One region of the Varunaivibrio sulfuroxidans genome, then DNA from elsewhere that is predicted to be linked to it. Evidence: predicted binding sites of a transcription regulator. Region 1 holds the regulator's gene; the other holds the start of a gene.
The links. The regulator HrcA, encoded in region 1, represses chaperone genes, less so after heat shock. The targets are predictions, from matches to a motif close to GTTAGCACTCNCCNNNGGNGAGTGCTAAC.
Positions count from the first base shown of each region.

Region 2: a site for HrcA is predicted at 3,707-3,735, ahead of groES (co-chaperone GroES). Genes of this name have one in related genera too.

Region 1 covers NZ_CP119676.1:1,921,267-1,933,220, forward strand. Annotated here, with positions in the region: gene dnaK (molecular chaperone DnaK) at 1-1,344, opposite strand, end outside; gene grpE (nucleotide exchange factor GrpE) at 1,556-2,254, opposite strand; gene hrcA (heat-inducible transcriptional repressor HrcA) at 2,291-3,328, opposite strand; gene rph (ribonuclease PH) at 3,657-4,379, shown strand; gene rdgB (RdgB/HAM1 family non-canonical purine NTP pyrophosphatase) at 4,398-5,006, shown strand; gene hemW (radical SAM family heme chaperone HemW) at 5,056-6,204, shown strand; gene P3M64_RS09090 (penicillin-binding protein activator) at 6,511-7,980, opposite strand; gene rsmI (16S rRNA (cytidine(1402)-2'-O)-methyltransferase) at 8,016-8,903, shown strand; gene P3M64_RS09100 (YraN family protein) at 8,900-9,247, shown strand; gene P3M64_RS09105 (BON domain-containing protein) at 9,430-10,059, shown strand; gene P3M64_RS09110 (transglutaminase family protein) at 10,056-10,964, shown strand; gene gshB (glutathione synthase) at 11,033-11,954, shown strand, end outside.
Region 2 covers NZ_CP119676.1:2,483,598-2,495,551, forward strand. Annotated here, with positions in the region: gene P3M64_RS11670 (HPP family protein) at 27-611, opposite strand; gene P3M64_RS11675 (TetR/AcrR family transcriptional regulator) at 771-1,382, opposite strand; gene groL (chaperonin GroEL) at 1,617-3,287, opposite strand; gene groES (co-chaperone GroES) at 3,345-3,647, opposite strand; gene P3M64_RS11690 (ArnT family glycosyltransferase) at 3,808-5,472, opposite strand; gene P3M64_RS11695 (TVP38/TMEM64 family protein) at 5,538-6,287, opposite strand; gene P3M64_RS11700 (glycosyltransferase) at 6,284-7,078, opposite strand; gene P3M64_RS11705 (GGDEF domain-containing protein) at 7,312-8,376, shown strand; gene P3M64_RS11710 (ATP-dependent helicase) at 8,784-11,060, shown strand; gene P3M64_RS11715 (50S ribosomal protein L11 methyltransferase) at 11,672-11,954, shown strand, end outside.

The DNA of each region.
Region 1 (11,954 bases):
AATCTTGTTGTCGGCGGCCATTTCCCGTTCGCCCTGGAAAACGCGGATGGTCACCGCGGTCTGGTTGTCCTCGGCGGTCGAGAAGACCTGCGACTTGCGCGTCGGAATCGTGGTGTTGCGGTCGATCAGGCGGGTGAAGACGCCGCCCAGGGTTTCGATCCCGAGCGACAGCGGCGTCACGTCGAGCAAGAGGACGTCCTTGACGTCGCCCTTCAGCACGCCGCCTTGAATGGCGGCGCCGATCGCCACCACCTCGTCGGGGTTGACCCCCTTGTGCGGCTCGCGGCCGAAGAATTCCTTGACCACCTCAATAACCTTGGGCATGCGCGTCATGCCACCGACCAAGATCACTTCGTCGATTTCCGAGGCCTTCAGACCGGCGTCTTTCAGCGCCGCCTTGCACGGCCCGACGGTGCGCTTGATCAAGTCGCCGACCAGGCTTTCCAGCTTGGCGCGGGTCATCTTGATGTTGAGGTGCTTAGGCCCCGCCTGATCGGCGGTGATGAACGGCAGGTTGACCTCGGTCTGGCTGGTCGAGCTTAGCTCGATCTTGGCCTTTTCCGCGGCCTCGCGCAGACGCTGCAACGCCAGCTTGTCGTCGCGCAGGTCGATGCCGTTTTCCTTTTTGAACTCGTCGGCCAAATAATCGACGATTTTAATGTCGAAATCCTCGCCGCCCAAGAAGGTATCGCCATTGGTTGACTTGACCTCGAACACGCCGTCGCCGATCTCCAGGATCGACACGTCGAAGGTGCCGCCGCCCAGATCGTATACGGCGACGATCCCACTGCCTTTTTTCTCCAGCCCATAGGCCAACGCCGCCGCGGTCGGCTCGTTGATGATGCGCAACACTTCGAGGCCGGCGATCTTGCCGGCGTCCTTGGTCGCCTGGCGTTGGCTGTCGTTGAAATACGCGGGCACCGTGATCACCGCCTGGGTGACGTCCTGACCCAAATAGCTTTCCGCGGTTTCCTTCATTTTTTGCAAAATGAACGCCGAAACCTGAGAGGGCGAATATTTTTTGCCCTGGGCCTCGACCCAGGCGTCGCCACTATCGCCCTTGACGATGGCGTAGGGCACCATGTCCTTGTCCTTGGCGGTAATGGGATCATCGAACGCACGCCCGATCAGGCGTTTGATGGCGTAGAGCGTGTTGCCCGGATTGGTCACCGCCTGACGTTTGGCCGACTGGCCGACGAGACGTTCGCCCGACTCGGTGAAGGCGACCATCGACGGCGTCGTGCGCGCGCCTTCGGCATTTTCAATAACCTTGACTTCGGAACCGTCCATGATGGCGACGCAGGAGTTCGTGGTTCCAAGATCGATACCGATAACCTTGCTCATAGTATCCTCTCTCATTTGCGGCGGACAATCGCGGGCCTTATCAAAAGCGCCCCTCGCGTCCCCTAGGGTTCACCGCCACGATCGAAACCGTCGGGCGGCATAAAGGTTCATGTGTACTGATAAAGGTTCATGTGCACAGACATAACGCCTACATTTGCCCGTTATATAGGCCCATGAGGCAAAACGCGCAACTGCTCAACATCCCGAACGCCTACAGTTCCTCATCAATTTTTCCACCCTTTTCGTCCGCTTTGGCGGGAGCGACGTCGGGATAGGCTTTTTGCCCGTCCGCGGGGCTCTCTGCGTGCGGCGCGGGCGCGGCCTTCGCCCCGCCGGTGGCGACCAGGACCTGGGCCGGACGCAACAAGCGCCCGGCGATGGTATAGCCGCTGCGCACTTCCTGCACCACGGTGCCCTCGGGGACGTCCGGGTTGGGGATTTGCGACAGCGCCTCGTGGACGTTGTGGTCGAACGGCTTACCTTCGGACGCGACCCTTAAGATAGCGTTGCGTTCGAAAGCGCCGAGCATTTCCCGTTCGGTCATCTCAACGCCAACGCATAAATTATTAAGGACCTCGCTGGCGGCGCGCTCCTCGGCGCCGACGCTGTCCAGGGCGCGGCGCAGATTATCGCCGACGCCAACCATGTCGCGGGCGAAATTGGCGATCGCGTATTTCGAGGCGTCGGCCTTCTCACGCGCCGCAATCCGCCGGGCGTTTTCGGCGTCGGAAAGGGCGCGCAACATTTTATCTTTTAGCTCCGCCACCTCCGCTTCGAGTTTGGCGATGGTTTCGGCGGATGCATCCCCCGTGGTTTCCGCGGCTTCGGGCCGCGCCGCGTCCTGGTGCTTCGCCTCGGGCGGTGTTTCGCCATTGCCGTCTTCGGGGATCTCGGTTTTTTGCGTCGTCATCTCGCAAATACTCTCCGTCATTGGGTTTTCAGAAGGTTAACCAACCACACGACCGATCAACTTCGACGTATAATCGACCATCGGAATAATCCGGGCGTAATTCATCCGCGTCGGGCCGATCACGCCGATCGCTCCGACGATACGCTCCTGCTTATTGCGGTAGGGTCCGACAATCAGCGTGCAGCCCGACATACCGAACAGCTTGTTGTCGGCGCCGATAAAAATTTGCACACCTTCGGCTTTGTCCGTCAGCCCCAGAAGGCGCGCCATCATCTCCTTGGTTTCCAGGGCCTCGAAAAGGGCGCGAATGTGTTCCAGATCGGCGACGGCGTCAACGTCGTCCAGCAAGTTGGCCTGGCCGCGCACGATCAACGCGCCGCCCGGCGCGCCTTCGCCGGACCACACCGCCATACCGTTTTTCACCACCCGCGCCGTCAACTCATCGAGGGCGACACGATGGCCGTCGAGTTCGTGGGCGATGGTGTCGCGCGCCTCGCTCAGGGTGCGCCCGACCAGACGCGCCGACAAAAAATTGGTCGCCTCGACCAAGGCTGAGGGGCGAACATCCAACGGGACCTCGATAATGCGATTTTCGACCACCCCATTTTCGGTGACCAAAACCACCAACGCTCGACCCGGACTTAACGATACGAACTCGATATGCTTCAGCGGACTTTCGGTCTTCGGCGCCATCACCATGCCGGCGCAGCGCGACAGTCCCGACAAGGTGGCGGTGGCGGTTTCCAAAAGGCCCTCGATACTATTGCCCGCGCTTTGGCACTTGGCCTCCAGGCTCTGACGTTCGTCTTCGGTCAGGTTGCCGATTTCCAAGAGACCATCGACGAACAAGCGCAGTCCCGCCTCGGTGGGCACCCGCCCGGCCGAGGCATGGGGCGCAAACAGCAGCCCCATATCCTCGAGGTCGGCCATCACGTTGCGCACGGTCGCGGGCGACAATGACAGCGGCAGTTTTTGCGATAGGGTGCGCGAACCGATCGGCGTGCCGGTCTCAAGATAACCATCGACGATCTGCCTGAAAATTTCACGCGAGCGTTCATTCAGTTCGGAAATCATGTCATCCCGTTTCGCTGTTCATCCGCGTTGTTCATCCGCGTTTCGCCGCGCGCCTCCGCTAAGCGCCCATGGGTCCGCCGAACGACGATAGCCCTTTGTGGCGCGAAGGTAGTCGCGCCCGCACCCGTCGTCAACGCTTGCCCTTCATTCTTTTTGGCCATCTTTCGCCATTATTCAGCAAAATATCGACTTTTCCCGAATCCTGAAATGGGGGGCTTTACGCAAGGTGGCTCGGCGGGGTAGCTTCCAGCGAACGACGCGGCGCGGCGGGCTCGCCTCACTACCGCGCCGCCCTCCCATTGATCGTATGTGTTAAGGATACCCCGATATGAGACCTTCCGGCCGCCAGACCGACGAGATGCGTACCGTCAGCCTCGAGACCGGCGTCACCAAATACGCCGAGGGCTCATGCATGGCGCGCTTCGGCGACACCCACGTGCTGTGCACGGCGTCGATCGAAACCCGGGTTCCGCCTTGGTTGCGCGGCAAGGGCAGCGGCTGGGTCACCGCCGAATACGGCATGCTGCCCCGCTCCACCTCGGAACGCATGAACCGTGAGGCGGCGCGCGGCAAGCAATCGGGACGAACCCAGGAAATTCAGCGCCTGATCGGCCGCAGCCTGCGCGCCGTCACCGACCTGAAGGCGATGGGCGAAATTCAGATCACGGTTGACTGCGATGTCATCCAGGCCGACGGCGGCACCCGCACGGCGTCGATTACCGGCGCTTACGTGGCGCTATTCATGGCCTTCGAGAAGCTGGTCAAGACCGGGGCGCTAAAGTCGATCCCGATCACCGATCAGGTGGCGGCGGTGTCGTGCGGCCTGTACAAGGGAGCGGCGGTGCTCGATCTCGATTACATCGAGGACAGCGACGCCGAGGCCGACACCAACTTCGTGCTCACCGCGTCGGGCGGCATCGTCGAAGTGCAGGGCACCGCCGAGGATAAACCCTTCACCCAAGAGCAGTTCATGGAGCTGATGCGCCTCGCGCGCCTCGGCGTGGACGAGCTGTGCCTGGCGCAACGCGCGGTCCTCAGTCAGAATATCTAACGGCGGGAGGGGAACGTCATGACGCGGCGCTTCGAGGGCGGCAAGTTGGTGATCGCCTCGCATAACGCGGGCAAGGTGCGGGAAATCGACGCCCTGCTCAGGCCGCTGGGGGCCGACGTCGTTTCGGCGGGTGACCTTGGCCTCGGTGAGCCGGTCGAGGACGGCGCGACGTTCGTCGCCAATGCCGAGATCAAGGCGCGCGCCGCCGCCGCCGCCAGCGGCGCGGTCGCCCTGGCCGACGATTCCGGCTTGTGCGTCGATGCGCTGGATGGCGATCCCGGCATTTTCTCGGCGCGCTGGGCGGGACCCGGCAAGGACTTCGCCGCCGCCATGGCGAAGATCGAAGACGCCCTCGCCCGGGCGGCGCAAGAAGGCCGAACCTCGCGGCGCGCCCATTTCGTGTGCGCCTTGTCGCTATGCTGGCCCGACGGCCATTGCGAAAGCGTCGAGGGTAAAGTCTTCGGCGTCCTGGTCTGGCCAATGCGCGGGCAAAAGGGGTTCGGCTATGACCCCATTTTCCTGCCCGACGGCCACCACCTGACTTTCGGCGAGATGGAACCCGACGCCAAGCACGCCATCAGCCATCGGGCCAACGCCTTCAATCTGTTGACGGAAGCGTGTTTCTAACCCGCCCGCCGTCTCAAAGCGTGATCCCTTGGCGGAAAGAGGTCCCGCAATGACCGACGAGGCCATCGCACTTTATATTCACTGGCCGTTTTGCCTGTCCAAGTGCCCGTATTGCGACTTCAATTCGCACGCCTCCGATCGCGCGGCTATCGATCAGGCGCGTTGGCGCGACGCCCTGCTTCGGGAGGTCGATCACTACGCCGTCCTGTGTCCCGGCCGCCCCCTGGGCAGTCTGTTTTTCGGCGGCGGCACGCCGTCGCTGATGGACCCCGAGACCGTGCGCGCCCTGATCGCACGGGCGCGACGCCATTGGCCCTGGAACGGCGACATCGAAATCACCCTGGAGGCCAACCCGACGTCGGTCGAAACCGCGCGGCTCGAAGCCTTTCGCGACGCCGGGGTCAACCGGGTGTCGCTCGGCGTGCAGTCCCTCGACGATGACGCGCTGCGTTTCCTGGGGCGCGGCCACAGCGCCGCCGAGGCCCTACGCGCCGTGCGCACGGCGGCGGATCATTTCGATCGTTTCAGTTTCGATCTGATTTACGCCCGACCCGAACAAACTCCCAAAGACTGGCGCGATGAGCTGGGCCGCGCCCTCGACGTCGCCGGCGGTCATCTGTCGCTGTATCAGCTCACCATCGAGCCGGGCACCGCCTATTTCCGCGACGGGGTTACGACGGCGGACGAGGACGCCGCCGCGACATTGTTCGAGATCACCCAGCAACTGTGCGCCGACGCCGGTCTGCCCGCCTATGAAATTTCCAACCATGCGCGCCCGGACCAACAATCACGCCATAATCTGACCTACTGGCGAGGCGGCGAATACATTGGCGTCGGTCCGGGCGCGCATGGGCGAATTTTGCAGGACGGACGGACCCACGCCACCCACCAGATCGCGACCCCGGCACGCTGGTTGGAGCGCGTCGATCAACGTGGCCACGGGACGGCGAAATCAACGCCGCTCGACGCTTCGCAACGCCGCGACGAACTGGTTATGACGGGTCTGCGCCTGAGCGCGGGCATCGACCGCGAGCGCTTCGAACGTCAGACCGGCGCGCCCATCCTCGATGTTTTTTCACGCAGCGCCGTGAACACCCTAATCGAGGGCGGCTTCATCACCCTCGACAACCGCGCGCTGCGCGCCACCCCCGCGGGTTTACTGCGCTTGAACGGCGTCATCGCGACATTGCTCGCCTAGGCCGAAACCGGGACCGGGACCGGGAAAAACCGCGCAACGGCTAGGGTCAGGACCTCTTAATCTGATGCGTCCGGCGGAGATGAATTTAAGTGTGGGTTAGGCGGAAAACCCGCCGCAATGGCCCTCATTGCAAGGATTTTCCAACGACATCCGCACTTAAACTCATCCCGTCCCGCAGGAATTTGTGAAAAATGCCCCAGGAACGTCGTCGAAGACTTTTGAAAGTGAACGGCACTTCCGGCAAGTCTTCTCCTAGGCCTGTGACATTTTTCACAAACCAGACGCATCAGATGAAGAGGTCCTGACCTAGGGAAAAGCCTTCGGCGCCGGATCGATCACGCGCGAGGAATGGCGCCCCACCTCAAGCACCGCCAACCCTCGCTGAACGCTGCCGTCAGGCATCAAGCGAAAAATGCCATCGCGCCCAACGAAACCGGTCGATGTCGTCAAGTCGGCGGGGCTATAGGCCGGACCTCCCTCGCGGGCGCCCAAAACCACGGCAAGGGCGCAGGCGTCGTAGGCCAGCGTCGCCACACGGGGCGGGTTGACCGCATAGACCTGCTTATAGCGTTGGACGAAATCCGCCCGAAGTTGCGGCGCCGGGGCGGCGTACCAGCCCCCCAAAAGGGCCGGCTCGGCGCCAATTCCCGGCGCATCCCACTGTCCCGCGCCCAAGATGTGCACCTTTTGCGGATCGATATCGTAAAACGGCAGCAGGGCGGCGATCGCCGTCAGACGCTTGCCGCCATCGGCCAACACCACGGCGTCGAACGGCGAATCGCCCAAAGTCACCAACCCCTTTAGGCGTTTCAGCGCCAAACGCGAAGCCTCGTCATTGCGCACCTCAAGAGCGCGGCGTTGATCGAGCAGCGCCCGGTGGCGGCTGTCGTAATCGGCGATGCGGCGTACCACGGCGCTATAATCCCGGGCGGCGGGATCGTAAAGCGCGGCGGCGGTGACGCGCGCCCCGCGGTCAAGGGTCGCCTGACGCAACGCCCGGGAAACCACGCGCCCATATTCGGTATCGGGCGCGAGCAGGGCAAATCGGCTTGCACCCTTTGAAATCGCATAATCGACGACACGCGTCACTTCGTCGCCGGGGGAAAATCCCAACGTATAGACGCCCGGCGCGGCGGCGGAACGATCGTTGGAAAAAGCCAAAACCGGCACACCCGCGGGACGGGCGATATCCTGGATCGCGCGGACCGAACCGGATAGAAGCGGCCCCATGATCAAACGCGCGCCCTCGGCCAACGCCGCCTGGGCCGCCGCGCGCGCGCCATCCGGGGTACCCTGGGTGTCGTGGACAGTCATCTCGAAACCATCCTTGGCAAAATCAAACAACGCCATTTGCGCCGCGTTAAGCATCGCTTGGCCGACCCGTGCATTGGCTCCACTCAGGGGCAGCAGCAATGCCGTGCGCACGCCTTGAGGTGCGGAAATTCCCGCCGGGCCTTGAGCTTGGCCGGGCGCTTTCGGGGTGCCCAGGCCTTTCAGAATTTCCTCCAGCGTCGGTAATTTCGGCTGTTGGGCAGGCGGTTTCGGTGCGGGGGGACGGGGCACCGTCGGGGCGGCGGGCCGCGTCCCGCTCGACGGTGGGGCGGATAGGACCGGGCCTTGATTGCCCCCTTGCTTCCCCAGCAAGAATTGGCCAGACTCACACGCGCTCAACAGCAGCGTCAACCCCAAAAGACCCGAGATCAGCACCCATGGCCGCACGGCGAAATATTTCTTCAAAAAAGCTCGAAACGTCATCCGGTGCATCAACCCCATCATCTCACGGCTCCCTATCGGCCACAGAGCCTAACTCCATGGCAGAGGGGAGTAAACCGCCTAAACAAGCTTTGCCGGGAGGGCTGTATCTCGTCGCCACCCCGATCGGAAACGCCGGCGATATTACCCTGCGCGCCCTGGACGTCATCGCCCGAGCCGACGTGCTGGCTTGCGAGGATACCCGCGTCAGCGCCAAACTTCTGGCGGCGCACGCCATACGGCGCACGCTTATTTCATACCATGATCACAACGCGGCATCGATGCGTCCCGTGATCCTTGAACATCTCAGGAACGGCGACAGCGTGGCTTTGATTTCCGACGCCGGGACGCCCTTGGTCTCCGATCCCGGCTACAAGCTGGTGCGCCAGTGCCGGGAGGAGGGTCTCGACGTGACCACGGTCCCCGGAGCCTCGTCCGTACTCAGCGCACTGCAACTTTCCGCCCTGCCCAGCGACAGGTTCCTTTTCGTCGGTTTTTTACCCCCCAAACAGGCGGCGCGCCGCCATGCCCTGGAAGACATCAAGGATATCAAGGCGACTTTGGTGATCATGGAAAGCGCGAAACGGTTGCCCAAAATGCTCGGCGACGCCGCCCACGTCCTGGGCGAACGCGAAGCCTGCGTGACCAGAGAGATGACCAAGCTGTTCGAGGAGGCGCGTTCGGAGAGTCTTCACAATCTCGCCGATTTCTATACCCAAAACGGTCCCCCGAAAGGCGAGGTCGTCGTCGTCGTCGAGGGCGCGCGCGCGAAAGACGCCCCCTCCGACGAGGCTCTCGACGCCCTACTCGGCGACGCCCTGCGAGACCACACCCTACGCGACGCCGTGGACGAGGTGGCGCATCGCACCGGCGTGGCGCGAAAACGGGTTTATCGCCGCGCCTTGGCGCTGCCGCGGGAGACCGCGTCACCCACCGACGACGCATGACCAGCCACAGCACCGGAAAACGCGGCGAGGAGCTGGCCACCCTTTTCTTGCGCGCCAAGGGCTACGCCATCGTCGCCCGCAACTGGCGCGCCGTAACCGGTGAAATCGACATTATCGCCCGGCGCGGCGAGCGGCTGTGTTTCATCGAAGTCAAAACACGCCGCCACATCGAAGACGCTCGGGACGCCATCACCGCCCGCCAACGTCGCCGTATCGAACACACCGCCCAGGCCTTCGTGCAAACCCGCCCCGATCTCGCCGATCTCGACATGCGCTTCGACGCCATTTTCGTCAGTGGCGTACGCACCCATCATTTACAAAATGCTTGGTGGATGGGAGAGTAGCATCCGACCTGAACTCTCGTCGATTTTTTGAACTTTCCCAAAATAGTGCGGCCTCCATTTTTTACCTTGGCCGCCTTGACCGTTGCCTCCGGTCTCCCTCACCGCTTACAATCGGCGTGGACGCCGGTAGCGTCCGCGCGCCGAACGTCTCCGCCCAAGATCAATGCAGAGATTCCACCACAATGAACCGCAACACGTTCACGCCCTCCGTATTTTTTTCGACGCCCCTGCGCCGTGGCGCGGCGAACGGACTTTTGTTCGCCCTGCTCGCCCTCGGCGGATGCACCCCCCTGGGCTTGGCGGTCGGGGCGGGCGCGGCCACCGGGGTCGCCGCCTACGAAGAGCGCGGCGTTGACGGTGCTGCGCGCGACCTGCGCATCACGGGCGGCATTCTCGACCTTTGGCTCCGGGCCGATTACCACCTGCCGGCCGAGGTCGGGCTGGAGGTCTATGACGGACGCGCCATGCTGACCGGCCAAGTTCACGACGAAAAAATACGCACCGAGGCGGTCGCCCTGGCGTGGAAAGTCGATGGTGTGCGGGACGTCATTAACGATATCATCGTCACCGACAAGGGAAGCCTTCTGGACACCGCGCGAGACAGCTGGATCACTGCTCAACTGAAAACCGAGCTAACCTTCGACAAGTCGGTCATGGCCATCAATTACGCCATCGAAACGGTTGGGGGGACGGTGTATATGATCGGCATCGCACAAAATCAAGGTGAGTTGGACCGCGTCCTCGCCCACGCCCGTTCGATCGCCTATGTCCGCGCCGTCGTCAATCACGTCCGCATCAAGAGGCCGTCATGACCGCGCGGCGCAAGTCCGATCCACCCCGTAGCCACGACCCCTTGGTGGCAATCGGAAAAATGGCGGATGACGACATCGTCATCGGCGTCGCGGCGCTTGAGATAAGTCGCGCGCAGATCGGACAGGGGGCCCGGCTTTCCGATTTTCCGATGGCCGCCTACCTGCGCCATCTGGACGTTCTGGTGCGCGACGTGCGCAGCTATGCCGGCGATGACGGCGATCGCACCGTCATTCAGGCCGAAGCACTTTGCCAAGTCCTGGCGCGTCGCTACGGTTATGCCGCCGGTAACCTGGATCATGAATTCGACCCCGACGACACCCTGTTTTCCTCCGTGATCGATCGGCGTGCGGGTTCCGCGCCGTCCCTGGTGGCGCTGTATCTACATGTCGCCAACACCCTGGGCTGGACCGCCGAGGCCATCCATTTTCCAACACGTCCGATGCTCCGTCTGGGCGCTCAACAACGGATCATCATCGACCCGTACTATGGCGGCCAACAACTGGAGCCACACGAACTGCGCGCTATGCTCAAGGCGGAAGAGGGCGATGGCGTGGAACTGGCGTTCGAGCAATGCGGGACCCTATCCTCCCGCGAACTCCTGTACCACATGCATAGCCCCCTCAAGGACAGATACCTGCTCGACGGAGACCACCACAACGCCTTACGCGCCACCGAAATTTTGCGCGCCATCGATCCCGGTCGCGCTATTTTATGGCGTGACGCCGGCGTGCTTCACGCCAGACTCGAACAGGTCGAAGAGGCCGTGCACGCACTCGAAGTTTTCCTCGCAAAAGCCTCCGACGACACCCGGCGCTATCAAACCTCGGTTCTGCTGCAGGACCTTCGCGCGCGCCTTTCCCGTCCACCCGGCCTGGGAAGCCCGAAAATTCGGCCGCTACGCTAGGAAACATACCATCTCATCCCATGCAATGCCTCGCCATGGCATCGCCCCACATCCGCAGGAACCTCCCCATGGGCCTTAATGTCGCCATCCAAATGGACCCCATCGCCGATATCAATATCGACGCCGACAGCACCTTCGTGCTTGCCCTTGAGGCGCAAAAACGCGGCCACAAGCTGTTCGTCTACCACCCTGACGATCTTGGTCTCGAAAGCGCGAACGCGGGGGTCCGCGTCCTGGCGCGCGCGCGTCCGCTCGAAGTGCGGCGCAAAAAGGGCGACCATTTTACCCTGGGCGAGAAAACCATGATCGATCTCGCCGACATGAATGTCGTGCTGATGCGCCAAGACCCACCCTTCGACATGGCCTACATCACGGCGACTTTCTTATTGGAGCACGTCCACCCCAAGACCCTTGTGGTCAACAACCCCGCCGAAGTGCGCAACAATCCGGAAAAATTGTACACCAGCCGTTTCCCCGGCCTGATTCCGCCCGCTCTGATCAGTCGCGACCGCGAACAAATCAAGGCTTTTCGCGGCAGATACAAGGACATCATCATCAAACCGCTTTACGGCAACGGTGGGGCGGGGGTTTTTCATTTGCGCCCGGACGACGAAAACCTCGGCGCTCTCTTGGATATGTTCCAAGGCGTCAATCGCGAGCCGGTCATGGCCCAGGCGTATCTGGCCGACGTGCGCGGCGGCGATAAGCGGATCATCCTGATCGATGGCGAGGCCGCGGGCGCGATCAACCGCATCCCGCCCGAGGGGGACGCCCGATCCAACATGCACGCCGGCGGCAGACCCGAGCCTTCAACCCTGACCGAACGGGAACATTTTATTTGCGAAACGATTGGTCCGGATTTGCGTGCGCGAGGGCTGGTGTTTACCGGCATCGACGTCATCGGCGGCTATCTTACCGAAATCAACGTCACCTCACCGACCGGACTTCAGGAAATCAACCGTTTTGACGATGTCCACCTGGAAGCGCGCC
Region 2 (11,954 bases), 560 kb from region 1:
CCCGTTCCCGGTTCCTCGATGGGCTCCTACCAATACGTCGGATAGGGCGCCTTGCGGGTCAGGGTATGGAACGCCAGGGCGATGGCGCTCAAGATAACCGCCCCGGTCAGCGTCGGGTTGAGCAGGAACGGCCAGCTTGCGTGCGTCAGCATAATGATCACCGGGTTGGATCCGGCGGGCGGGTGCACGGTTCGGGTCAGTTGCATGACGGCGATCGCGGTGGCCAAGGCGAGCGCCGCGCTCCACCAGGTTACGCCCAGGACGGAAATAAAAACCAACCCGGTGAACGACGAAAGAACATGCCCGCCGATGACGTTGCGAGGCTGGGAAAAAGGGCTGTCGGGAAACCCGAAGACAAGGACGCACGTCGCGCCGAAAGAGCCGAGCAGCAGGGGGTGCTGCGTCGTTTCGGTCAGGAAAGCCAAAGCGGCGATGGCGATGAGCGCCCCACACCAAACCCGGGCGACATGGATGAGCGATGGCGCGCCTGGGGGGGCGGCGTGACCGCCGCCGATGCGCATGCCCCACCGCCGCAGGGGGGCGCCGGGCGTCTCGGGGCGGGGATCGTTTGTGGGTGACGCGTTCGGTGTATGTGGGGCGTCGTTGGTCATCTCGGCTCCTTTGAAACAAACGGTTGTTTGATAAAAATAGAATGCGTATCAAGGTTTGGGCCAAGGTTCGGGCCAAGGTTTGGGTCGTTTTTTGAATACAACCCATTTTTCGCTCCGGGCGCCGGTTTTCTACCGGCCCTTGTCCACTTCTGCGTGGGGTTAATTTTGCTTGAGGTCCCGGTTTCGGGCCTCCTCGACCTCATTTTCGGGCGTCGGGGGGTGTTTCGATAGCTTCATCATGGCGTCTTGCAATGCGCTCGTATCCTCGAAGACGCGCGACATCATCAAGGCCCCCTGAATTAAGGCGACGGCCTTGCGCCCTTCCGCGCGCGCCGCGCGCGGAGACATGCCGCCTGCCGCGTAAATGTGGGCGTACGCGGTGATCCAACGCTCGAAATAACGGCGAATAAGCGGCCTGAACTCGGGGATGGTGTCTAGGGTTTCAAGGGCGAGATTGCCGATCAGGCAGCCGCCGCGCCGGGCCGTGAAATAAGCCTCGGTCGCCGCCCCCATGCGTGCAAGGCGCGCGGTGGGGGACGCCGTTTCATCCTCGGCTATGGAAAAAATAGTGTCCTTGAAGAGGGTATCGACATGACCCATGGCCTCCTCGGCGAGGTCTTCCTTGCTTGGAAAATAATGGTAAAGGCTGCCGCGCAGAAGACCGCACGCGGCGCTGATGTCGGCCATGGTCGTGCGTTGGTAGCCCTGGCGGCGGAAAAGTTCCAAGGCGCCGGCAATGACCTCTTCCTTATCCGTTTTTTGTATCGGCATGTGCGTTCCTCGTGTCTCTATAACGTATCCTTGATACATACCAAACGATTGTTTGTCAAAATATTTAAAATCATCTCCGCCGGCGTGTCCTGGCGAACGAAACCGCGCGCGACCACGCCACCCGATGAAGGACGACCCCTCATAGAGGGCGTCCCGTGGGGTGAAATAAAAAGGCCCACCTCACTTGAGGTGGGCCTTTTCGATGGCGAAACAGAGCGCCGGATGGAACGGGACTTAGAAGCCCATGCCACCCATACCGCCCATGCCGCCCATACCGCCCATGCCGCCCATGTCGGGCGCGCCAGCGGCGGCGTTGCCGGCGGGTTCGGGTTTGTCGGCGACCATCGCTTCGGTGGTGATCAAGAGGCCGGCGACCGAGGCGGCGTCCTGCAACGCGGTGCGTACGACCTTGACCGGATCGATAATACCGGCCTGGACAAGATCCTTGAACTCACCGCTTTGGGCGTCGAAGCCTTCGGTGGCGGACTTGCTTTCCAGCAGCTTACCGGAAATCACGGCGCCGTCGAAACCGGCGTTTTCGGCGATCTGACGTACCGGGGCCTGAAGGGCCTTGCGCACGATGCCGATGCCGACGTTTTGGTCGCCATTGACGCCCTCGACCTTCTTCAGCGCGTTGACGGCGTACAGAAGCGCGGTGCCGCCACCGGGGACGATGCCTTCTTCGACCGCCGCGCGGGTGGCGTGCAGGGCGTCATCGACACGATCCTTGCGTTCCTTCACTTCGATTTCGGAACCGCCGCCAACATGGATAACGGCGACGCCGCCGGCCAGCTTGGCCAGACGTTCCTGCAGTTTTTCCTTGTCGTAATCGGAGGTGGTTTCCTCGATCTGAGCGCGGATTTGGTTGCACCGCGCGGTGATGTCTTTCTTGGCTCCGGCGCCATCGACGATGGTGGTCGTTTCCTTGGTGATGACGACGCGCTTGGCGGTGCCGAGCATATCCAGGCTGACATTTTCCAACTTAATGCCGAGATCTTCGGAAATTACCTGACCGCTGGTCAGGATCGCGATGTCTTCCATCATCGCCTTGCGCCGATCGCCAAAGCCCGGAGCCTTGATGGCGGCGACTTTGAGTCCGCCACGCAGCTTGTTGACGACCAGGGTCGCCAGGGCTTCGCCCTCGATATCCTCGGCGATGATCAGCAGCGGACGGGTGGATTGCACGACGGCTTCGAGGACCGGCAGCAACGGCTGCAGCGAAGACAACTTGCTTTCATGGATCAAGATGTAAGGGTTTTCCATCTCGCAGGTCATTTTGTCGGCGTTGGTGACAAAATAAGGCGAGGTGTAGCCGCGGTCGAACTGCATGCCTTCGACGACGTCCAGTTCGGTGGTCAGGCCCTTGGCTTCCTCGACGGTGATGACGCCTTCGTTGCCGACTTTTTCCATCGCCTTGGCGATCATCGCGCCGATTTCACTTTCGCCGTTGGCGGAAATGGTGCCGACCTGGGCGACTTCGGCGGATGTCTTGACCTTCTTGGCGCGCTTGAGCACGTCGGCGACGACCGCCTCGACGGCGATGTCGATGCCGCGCTTAAGGTCCATCGGGTTCATGCCCGCGGCGACGGACTTGCAGCCTTCGCGAACGATGGCCTGGGCCAGCACGGTGGCGGTGGTGGTGCCGTCACCGGCTTCGTCGTTGGTGCGCGAGGCGACTTCCTTGACCATCTGCGCGCCCATGTTTTCGAACTTGTCGGTCAGTTCGATTTCCTTGGCGACGGTGACGCCGTCCTTGGTGATGCGCGGTGCGCCGAAGGACTTGTCGAGGACGACGTTGCGGCCTTTGGGCCCCAAGGTCACTTTGACGGCGTTGGCCAGGGTATCGACACCGTTGAGCAGACGGGTGCGGGCGTCAACGCCGAATTTCACTTCTTTAGCAGACATATTTTATCAATCCTTGTGCTGGGTCGAAAATTTCGGAAGAAAGAGAAATAAAAAGGCTTACTTCTTTTTCCCGCTTTCGATGATGCCGAGGAGATCGGATTCTTTCATAATCAACAGTTCGACGCCGTCGATCTTGACTTCGGTTCCGGACCATTTTCCGAACAGAACGCGGTCGCCGGCCTTGACGTCCAGGGGGACGACCTTGCCGTCTTCGTTACGCGCGCCGCTGCCGACAGCGACGATTTCGCCTTCCATCGGCTTTTCCTGGGCGGTGTCGGGAATAATGATCCCGCCTGCCGTCTTTTCTTCTTGTTCCACGCGCTTGACCAGCACGCGATCATGAAGAGGCCTGAATTTCATGGGTATTCCTCCGATAAAGGTTTTTTCTAGGAAAGGGGAAAACACAATTTCCAGCGATTATTAGCACTCGCCCTATGTGAGTGCCAACGATCTAAGGTGATCCCCCCATTCTGTCAAGTGCGCGGAGGATGAATTTTTTACGAAAACGGCCCGGCAAGGCTCATTGCGCCGGCGGCCTGTGTGCGCTATCCCAGACGGCGAGATACTGCCCTCGATAATCTTGAAAATACAATGCGCGGGCGCTGTCCGCGGTTTTTTCGTTGGGATAGGTGATGAGAACGCCGTTGGGGTGCTCGCCCAGCCACTGGGTTGCTTCATCCAGGGTGCGAAATTCACCCATCGGCGTCTTCAAACGGCCAAGAAATTGATACTGGCCGTGATAGTTGCCGACTTGGGCGAAGGGACGCCCGGCGTCCTCCCAAGCCTTAAGCTTGAGGGAGATCGGTTTGAGGTCGTAGGCGGCGTGCAACGCCGGAGCGAGCGCGAGATGCAGAAATACGATCTGGGTCATCGCCAGGCTCGATAGGGCCGCGACCTGCGCGCCGACGCGCCGCCCGCGTCCGCGCCAGGCGAGAAGTGCGCCGCCCGCTAGCGGAAAGACCAACCAATACCCCTCGACAAGATGCAGCCAGGGCGGAATGCCACCCAGATCAAATCGGGCGAGCAAAAGAGCGCCATAGATGGCGATAATCAAAATCGCACTGAGGGCGGCGATGAAAAGCGCGGGGGGGCGGATTGTCCAGTCGATGGCTTTCTTGGTTTGTTCTTGCGCTTGCGCACGGTCCTGATGGCGGACCAGCAAGAAGGCGAACAGCACCATGATCGCCGGAAATTCCGGCAATAGGTAGTGGGGCTGTTTCCCGCTGATTAGGGAAAAGGCGATAAACACCGGAACGATCCACAACAGCAAGAATCGTCCGCCGCCATCACGCCACGCCGCCCGCAACCCGACTTTCGCACGCCAGGATGTCCATCCGCCGACGGCGGCCCATAGGCGGGGCCAAACCGTCCACGGCAATAACAGGACGGGCAGCAGCAGCAGATACCAATAATAAGGACGGCGATGCGCGAAGGATTTGACCATGCGCCCGGCCGACTGTCTCCAGAAGATGGCGTCGGCGTAGGCCGGTCCGCCGACGACGGCGGCGGGGATCGCCCATGACAGGGCGACGGCGAAGCCGATGGCGACGGCGATCAGAATCGACAGGTACCACTTTTTCCAGAACGCCTTATCGCGCCTGGGCGCGATCTCGGGCGCGAAGGACAGGACACGACCCCAGTAAGGGGCGAGCAGGGCGATCGGTAGCAAGTGCAGCAAAATCACCGGCCCCTTGGCTAATGCGCCGAACCCCATGGCGAGTCCGAGAGTGATAAAGGCGGGCCAATGACCACGTCCGCCGCCGGCGCGCCATGCGCCGAGCAGAGCGGAAATCCCCATCAGGGTGAAAAACGTGACCAACATGTCGAACATGGTCATCGACGAGAAAACCGCCCAATAAAACCCGGTCAGAACCATCGGCGGGGCGATGCGCGCGATTAGGGCGTCGGCGTCGCTGGGCCACAATTGGCGAGCGATGCGGTAGGTCATGAACAGATTGGCGAGGCCGAACAGCGGGGCCACGAGGCGTGGGGTGACATCGTTGACGCCGAAGATCGCCCATCCCAAGTGGATCATCCAAAAAAGCAAAGGCGGTTTTTGCGAATACAGTTCACCGTTGAGATGGGGGACCAAAAACGAATGGTCGCGCCACATTTCCCAGGCCACGGTGATGTAGCGGGTTTCATCAATCGGCAGGTAGGGGCGCAGCATGATTCCCGCGGTCATGACCAAAAACCAGAGTAAGATCCACAATTTTGGACCGTCGAGGGGACGATGTGGGGACGATGAAATCATTTTTGCCGTTCTCCCGATGCGTCAAGAGGGCCACGCCCCTCGTTTAAGGGGGGGGCCAAAGCGTCGCCGCCGATTTCGCTATCCACGGCGTCGTCCAATTTCTTGCCATGGCGCAACTTGCGATAAAGATAGACGCCAAGCAGGCTGGATGTCACGAACAGGACGACCCCGACGCCGATACGCAATGTCGGATCAATGGCGATGCCACTGCCCATGAGGGCGAAAATCATGGTTTGGGGAAGGTAACCCAGGGCCGATCCCGAGAGAAACGGTCGGCTGCGCACGCTGGAAACGCCGGCGGCCAAGTTGGTCACGGCGTTGCTGCCGACCGGCAACAGGCGCACGATCAGCGTCATGGTGAAAGTATGATCGTGCAAGAAAGAGTCTATTTTGCGGACTTTGTCGGGATAACGCGCGGTGACGAATGCGCGTCCGACGAAGCGGGCGTAATAAAAGGCGAGCAAGCACCCTAAGATGGAACCGGCCAGGGCAAGCCCGGTTCCCGCCAGAAATCCGAAGCCATAACCGCCGAGGAACGAAATTGCCTGACGGGGCAATCCCACGGCGGTGGCGATCGTGACGGCGGCGATAAAAATGATATCTCCCTTGACGCCGTGTCCGCGCACCGCGGTGTCGATCCAGCTTGCATCGAGTAGGACGCCGCTTTCTAAGGCGCGCAGGAGATATCCCGCGGCGATCAGGGTGGCGATGACGATGAAACCACGGATCAGAACTTTGGGGTTCAAGGGCGGGGGCCTTCTATTTTTTCGATAACGGGTCTGGAGCCGCGCCGGATCAGCCAGTTCACGCCGAAGATATCGATGATGCCGACTTTCAATCGTCCCCATAGGCCGTATTTGGACTGACCGCGCTCGCGGGGGCGATGGTTGACTTCGATCGAGCGCACCCGCCCGCCGCGGCGGATCATTAAGGCGGGCAAAAAGCGGTGCATGTGATCGAAGCGGGGCATGTCGAGGAAGGCCGTGCGGGTGAACACCTTCAGGCCGCACCCGGTGTCGGGGGTATCGTCCTTGAGCAGGCGGGCGCGCACCGCATTGGCGATTTTCGATTGCATGCGCTTGGACCAGGTGTCCTTGCGTTTGGCGCGCCAACCGGCGACGAGAAGGGTGTCGGGCGCGTCGTCGGACTCGAGAACCTTGAGCAAATTGGGAATATCGTTGGGGTCGTTCTGTCCGTCGCCGTCCAAGGTGGCGATGATGGTCGCCTGCGCGGCGGCGACGCCGGTGGCGACGGCGGCGCTTTGCCCGCAACAGGCGCGATGGCGCATGACCGTCAGGTTGTCGAGCCGCCGCGCCTGCTCGCTCAACGTTCGCGCGGTGCCGTCGGCGCTGCCGTCATCGACGTAAACGATTTGAAAGGCGCACACGCCGTTCAGCGCACTCTCGATTTCACCGATCAGGGGCGCGACGTTATCTTCCTCATTGTAAACGGGGACGACAACGGCTAGGTGATAGGGAGAGGGTGCGCTAGGACCGTCGGAAACGGCGGCGGTGGCGCGCGATGTGTTTTCTGCCATGGCTGGGGTCGCGGCTGGAGTTGGACCTGGGTTCACCTGGAACCATTAAGCCCTGCTTTTACACCGCCTAGGCGGTGTTGGCCAGCGCCGATCATGACCGAAGGGCGCTATTCACAAAGAAAACACATTTTACGCCGGGACCGGATTACGCCGGGACCGGGATTGCTTGGACCTTGGGGCGATGGCGGTCTTGTGCCGGGATGAGGGGCGTGACGAAAAACGGGAAAGTCTCGATGGGAGATACGTCGTATAGTGAATCCGCCGATCAGGCCGATGAGTATGCGCGCGCGGCGTTGACGCTGATGCGGGCCAAGGGCGTCGTCGCCAACCCAAATAATTTTGCGGTCTGGTATTGCCATTTTTCGGGTAAGCGGCCCGAATTGTCGCAAACGCTGCAAATCCTTTTGGACAATGGTCAAAATTTCACGCCTGAACGCAGTGACGAATTGTTTCGCCGTTTTTTCACGGTGGAGGAAGAAAATAAGAATCTCTTCGAAACGGCCGGTCAGATCGAAAATGAAATCTCAAAAATCCTCACGACGTTGGATTTGGCGGGCGACGGCGCGGCGCGTTATGGGCGGACCCTAAGCGACGCCTCGCGAAGCATTGGCGGCGCGGGCGCGGAAGACCTGCAAGGCATGATCGTCAAGGTGATCAAGGAGACGCGCGGCATGGAGCGTCTCAACAAGGCGCTGGAAAATCAGCTCGAAAAATCGAGCGGCGAAATCGTGCAGTTGAAGGACGACCTGGAAGAAATGCGCCGCGAGGCGATGACCGATTCCCTGACCGGACTGGCCAATCGCAAGCGTTTTGATCTTGAATTGCGCCGCGCCGCGATGACGGCGATGGAAGACGGCGCGCCCTTGTGTCTGCTCATGGTCGATATCGACCATTTTAAGCGTTTTAACGACACTTATGGGCATCAGGTCGGCGATCAGGTTTTGAAATTATTGGGCGCGACACTGAAGGCATCCGTGCGCGCCGACGATATGGCGGCGCGCTATGGCGGCGAGGAGTTCGCCATCATTCTGCCGCAGACGAAAATCGACGAGGCGAAGAAGGTGGCCGAGGAAATCCGCCATAAGATTAGCGCGAAAAACTTGATCAACCGCCAAACCAAGGAAGACATGGGAAAAATAACGGTGTCGATGGGAATCGCCCAATTCGCCTACGGCGAAAGTCTCGGCGTTTTGATCAAACGGGCCGACCAAGCGCTATACATGGCCAAGCGGACGGGCCGAGACCGTAGTCTTAGCGAGCGGGACCTGGACGATAAGGCGCTCTCGTTCGACCATTGAGCCGCGAGCGCGCCCACCGCTATGGCGGATATCTCCGCCCGCGGTGGGCGACTTCAGGGCGTTGGAAGCATCATCCGTTCCAGAGCATCGGCAGCATCATAAGCCAAAGGCCGGAGACGACGATCAGAACAAGATCGACGCGGCGAAGGGGGAAATTGCGGATGCGGGACATGGGCTTTTCCTCTTGGCTATCGTGTTAAAAAAACGCTTCGCTCGGTGGGTGTTGCGCCATTAAGGCACAAAGCGCCTGAACGGCCCCTGAGGGCGACGTTTATCTTCGGTTCAGGTTTTGGCGCTCATGTCGCCGCGCCATGCGCGTTTCCGGGCGGCGGCGTCATGGCGGCGGCATTTTTTTTACGGTTGGCCCACCGAGGCCGTTCCGTGGCGTCCGACGGCCATGCTATACCATGGCGATGAACGATTCTTCCGATCCTTTCCATGACCCGATGGCGTCCGATGGCGCCCCGCGGGCGTTGTCGGCGCGTCACCTCGAACGTCTGAACGAAACGCAACGCCGGGCGGTCGAGACGACCGACGGTCCGGTGCTGGTGTTGGCGGGGGCGGGGACCGGCAAAACTCGGGTGCTGACCACCCGCCTCGGGCATATCCTCCTCAGTGGCAAGGCGCATCCCCAGGAAATTCTCGCCGTGACCTTTACCAACAAGGCCGCGCGCGAGATGAAGGAACGGGTCGCCGATTTGGTGGGCCGACCCGTCGAGGGGTGGTGGATCGGCACCTTTCACGCCCTGGCGGCGCGGGTTTTACGCCGTCACGCCGATTTGGTCGGCCTGAAATCGAATTTCACCATCTTGGACACCGACGATCAAAATCGTTTGATCAAGGAGCTTTTGCCCGCCCAGGGCATCGATTCCCAGCGCTGGCCGCCCAAAGTCGTGGGCGGAGTTCTTCAGCGCTGGAAAGACCGCGCCCTCGGCCCGGAAAAGGTGACCGGGGCGGAAGGCTCGGACATCGCCGAGGGGCGCGTTGTGGCTCTTTATCGCGCCTATCAGGAGCGGTTGAAACAGCTTAACGCGGCGGATTTCGGCGATCTACTGCTTCATTGCGTGACCATATTTCAGGCCGCGCCCGATGTTCTGGCGCGCTATCAAGAGCGGTTCCGCTACATCCTGGTCGATGAATACCAGGACACCAACGTCGCCCAGTATCTATGGCTACGCCTGCTTGCGCAGAAGCACAAAAATATTTGCTGCGTCGGCGATGACGATCAGTCGATTTATTCGTGGCGGGGCGCCGAGGTCGGCAATATTCTGCGCTTCGAGAAGGATTTTCCGGGCGCCGTGATTATCCGTCTGGAACGCAATTACCGATCGACGCCGCATATCTTGGCGGCGGCGTCGGGCCTGATCGCACACAACCAGGGACGCTTGGGAAAGACCTTGTGGACCGATCTTGACGGCGGCGAGAAAGTCCGTGTGCGGGGTGTCTGGGACAGTCCCCAGGAAGCCCGCGCCATCGGCGATGAGATGGAGACCCTCCACCGCCGGGGCGACCCCCTCAGTTCGATGGCGGTGCTGGTGCGCACAGGCGCGCAGACCCGCGAACTGGAAGAATGCCTAATAACCATGGGCATCGCTTACCGTGTGGTCGGGGGATTGCGCTTTTATGAACGCCAGGAAATTCGCGATGTGGTGGCGTATCTGCGCGTGATCGCCCAACCCGACGACGACCTAGCGTTCATGCGCATCGTCAACCTTCCCAAAAGAGGGCTGGGCGAGGCGTCCCTGCGCGATGTCCACCTGTACGCCCGCGCCCAGGGCATTTCCCTGTATCGAGCGGCCGGACGCTTGGTCGAAACCGACGAATTGCGCCCCGCCGCCCGGCGCGCCCTGGGTGCGCTGATCGCGCACTTCGAAGCCTGGCGCGGGCGGAGCGCCGAAATCAAACTGGCGGAACTGCTCGATCAGGTGTTGAACGGTTCGGGATATCTGCAGATGTGGCGCGAGGACAAGGCGCTGGACGCCCCGGGCCGAGTCGAAAACCTAAAGGAATTAACGGTCGGGATCGAGCCGTTCGAGACTTTGGAAATGTTTCTCGAGCACGTCGCCCTGGTGATGGAGAACGAAACCGCGAGCGAGGACGACAAAGTCACCTTGATGACGCTGCACGGCGCGAAAGGCCTGGAGTTCGACACCGTTTTCATGCCCGGCTGGGAAGAGGGCCTGTTCCCGCATCAGCGCGCGCTGGACGAAACCGGAACCCGGGGGCTCGAAGAGGAACGCCGTCTGGCCTACGTCGGCTTGACCCGCGCGCGTCAACGCGCGGTGATTTTATTCGCCGCCAACCGGCGTATTTTTGGGCAATGGAAAAGTGCGCTGCCGTCGCGGTTTCTCGAAGAATTGCCCGGGGAGCATGTCGAGCGCATCGTCGAGACGGGACTGTACGGCAACGCGGGGATCAACGCCGGGTCGGGTGGACCGGGGGTTCCCGTGGCGTTTCCCGCCAGATTGCGCGCGGCCCCCCGTACCGGGCAGGAAGCGTCGCGGCGGCGGACGCAAGGCGCGGACGACGATGCGCCGTTCGGTGTTGGAGTGCGGGTGTTTCATCAAAAATTCGGTTACGGTCGCGTGCGCGCCGTTGACGGCGATAAACTGGAGATCGCCTTCGATAAAGCGGGCGTCAAAAAGGTCATGACCTCCTTTATACGCCCCGCCGACGCACTTTAAGGTCGCGCAATTCTTTTTTCTCGTTTCATAGGGACGGCTATCGGAGGGGCGGTTATCGGATAAAGTTTCGCCCCCCCGTTTCAGGTTGGAGCCGCGTTCAGAACGGCGCCGAGGCGAAAAAACGTGTCTCCAGGGAAGCCTTGGGCGGCAACCTTGGAAACACGATAGCAGGACTTCCCCTCAGTTTTATGCCCCCCTCGGTTTTACGCCCCGAGAAAAGACGCGCCGGATCCGGATGAAGAGGTCCTGACCCTAATAAAAGACAGCGACAAATACCGCCATCGCGAGCAACCCAACCATGGGGAGACCGTACTTATCTAGCATCTCAGACATCATTACACCCTCCTGTATACATTATTAGTGTTTTTAACCGCAGTAATTGTAGCATAACTTAATGTTTGCACGCAAATCATGGCTGTTAGTATTAGAGTTTTTGTATATTCAACTTTAGTAATATTTTAGTATTTTGTTCTAAAATGAAAAACGTGCATTTGTTGCGTTGGTTGGCCGGCCTTATTGATCAAATGAAAAAAACAAACGTATTTTTTTATTTTAATTTTTTGTGTGAAGGGCATTGACGGGCAGATAAAGCTCACGCATACCGGAGGGGAATGGCCCACGCACAAGCACAGAAAGTATGGCGGGTCGAGATTCGCGTGCCGCGCGATGTCGTCGCCCAGTTTGAAGGCGCGCTCGAGCCCTATTGTCAGGTAATTACCTGGTACGTCGAGGACGATGCCGCTTCCTGGCGTATGGAGGGATTTTGCGCCGACGCGCCCTCCGACGACGCCCTTGCCGCGGCGTTGAGCCGGGCGGCGAAGGCGAATGCCGTGCCCTGTCCGGCGTTTGCCGTGCAATGCCAGCAAAGCGACGACTGGGTCGCGGAAAATCAAA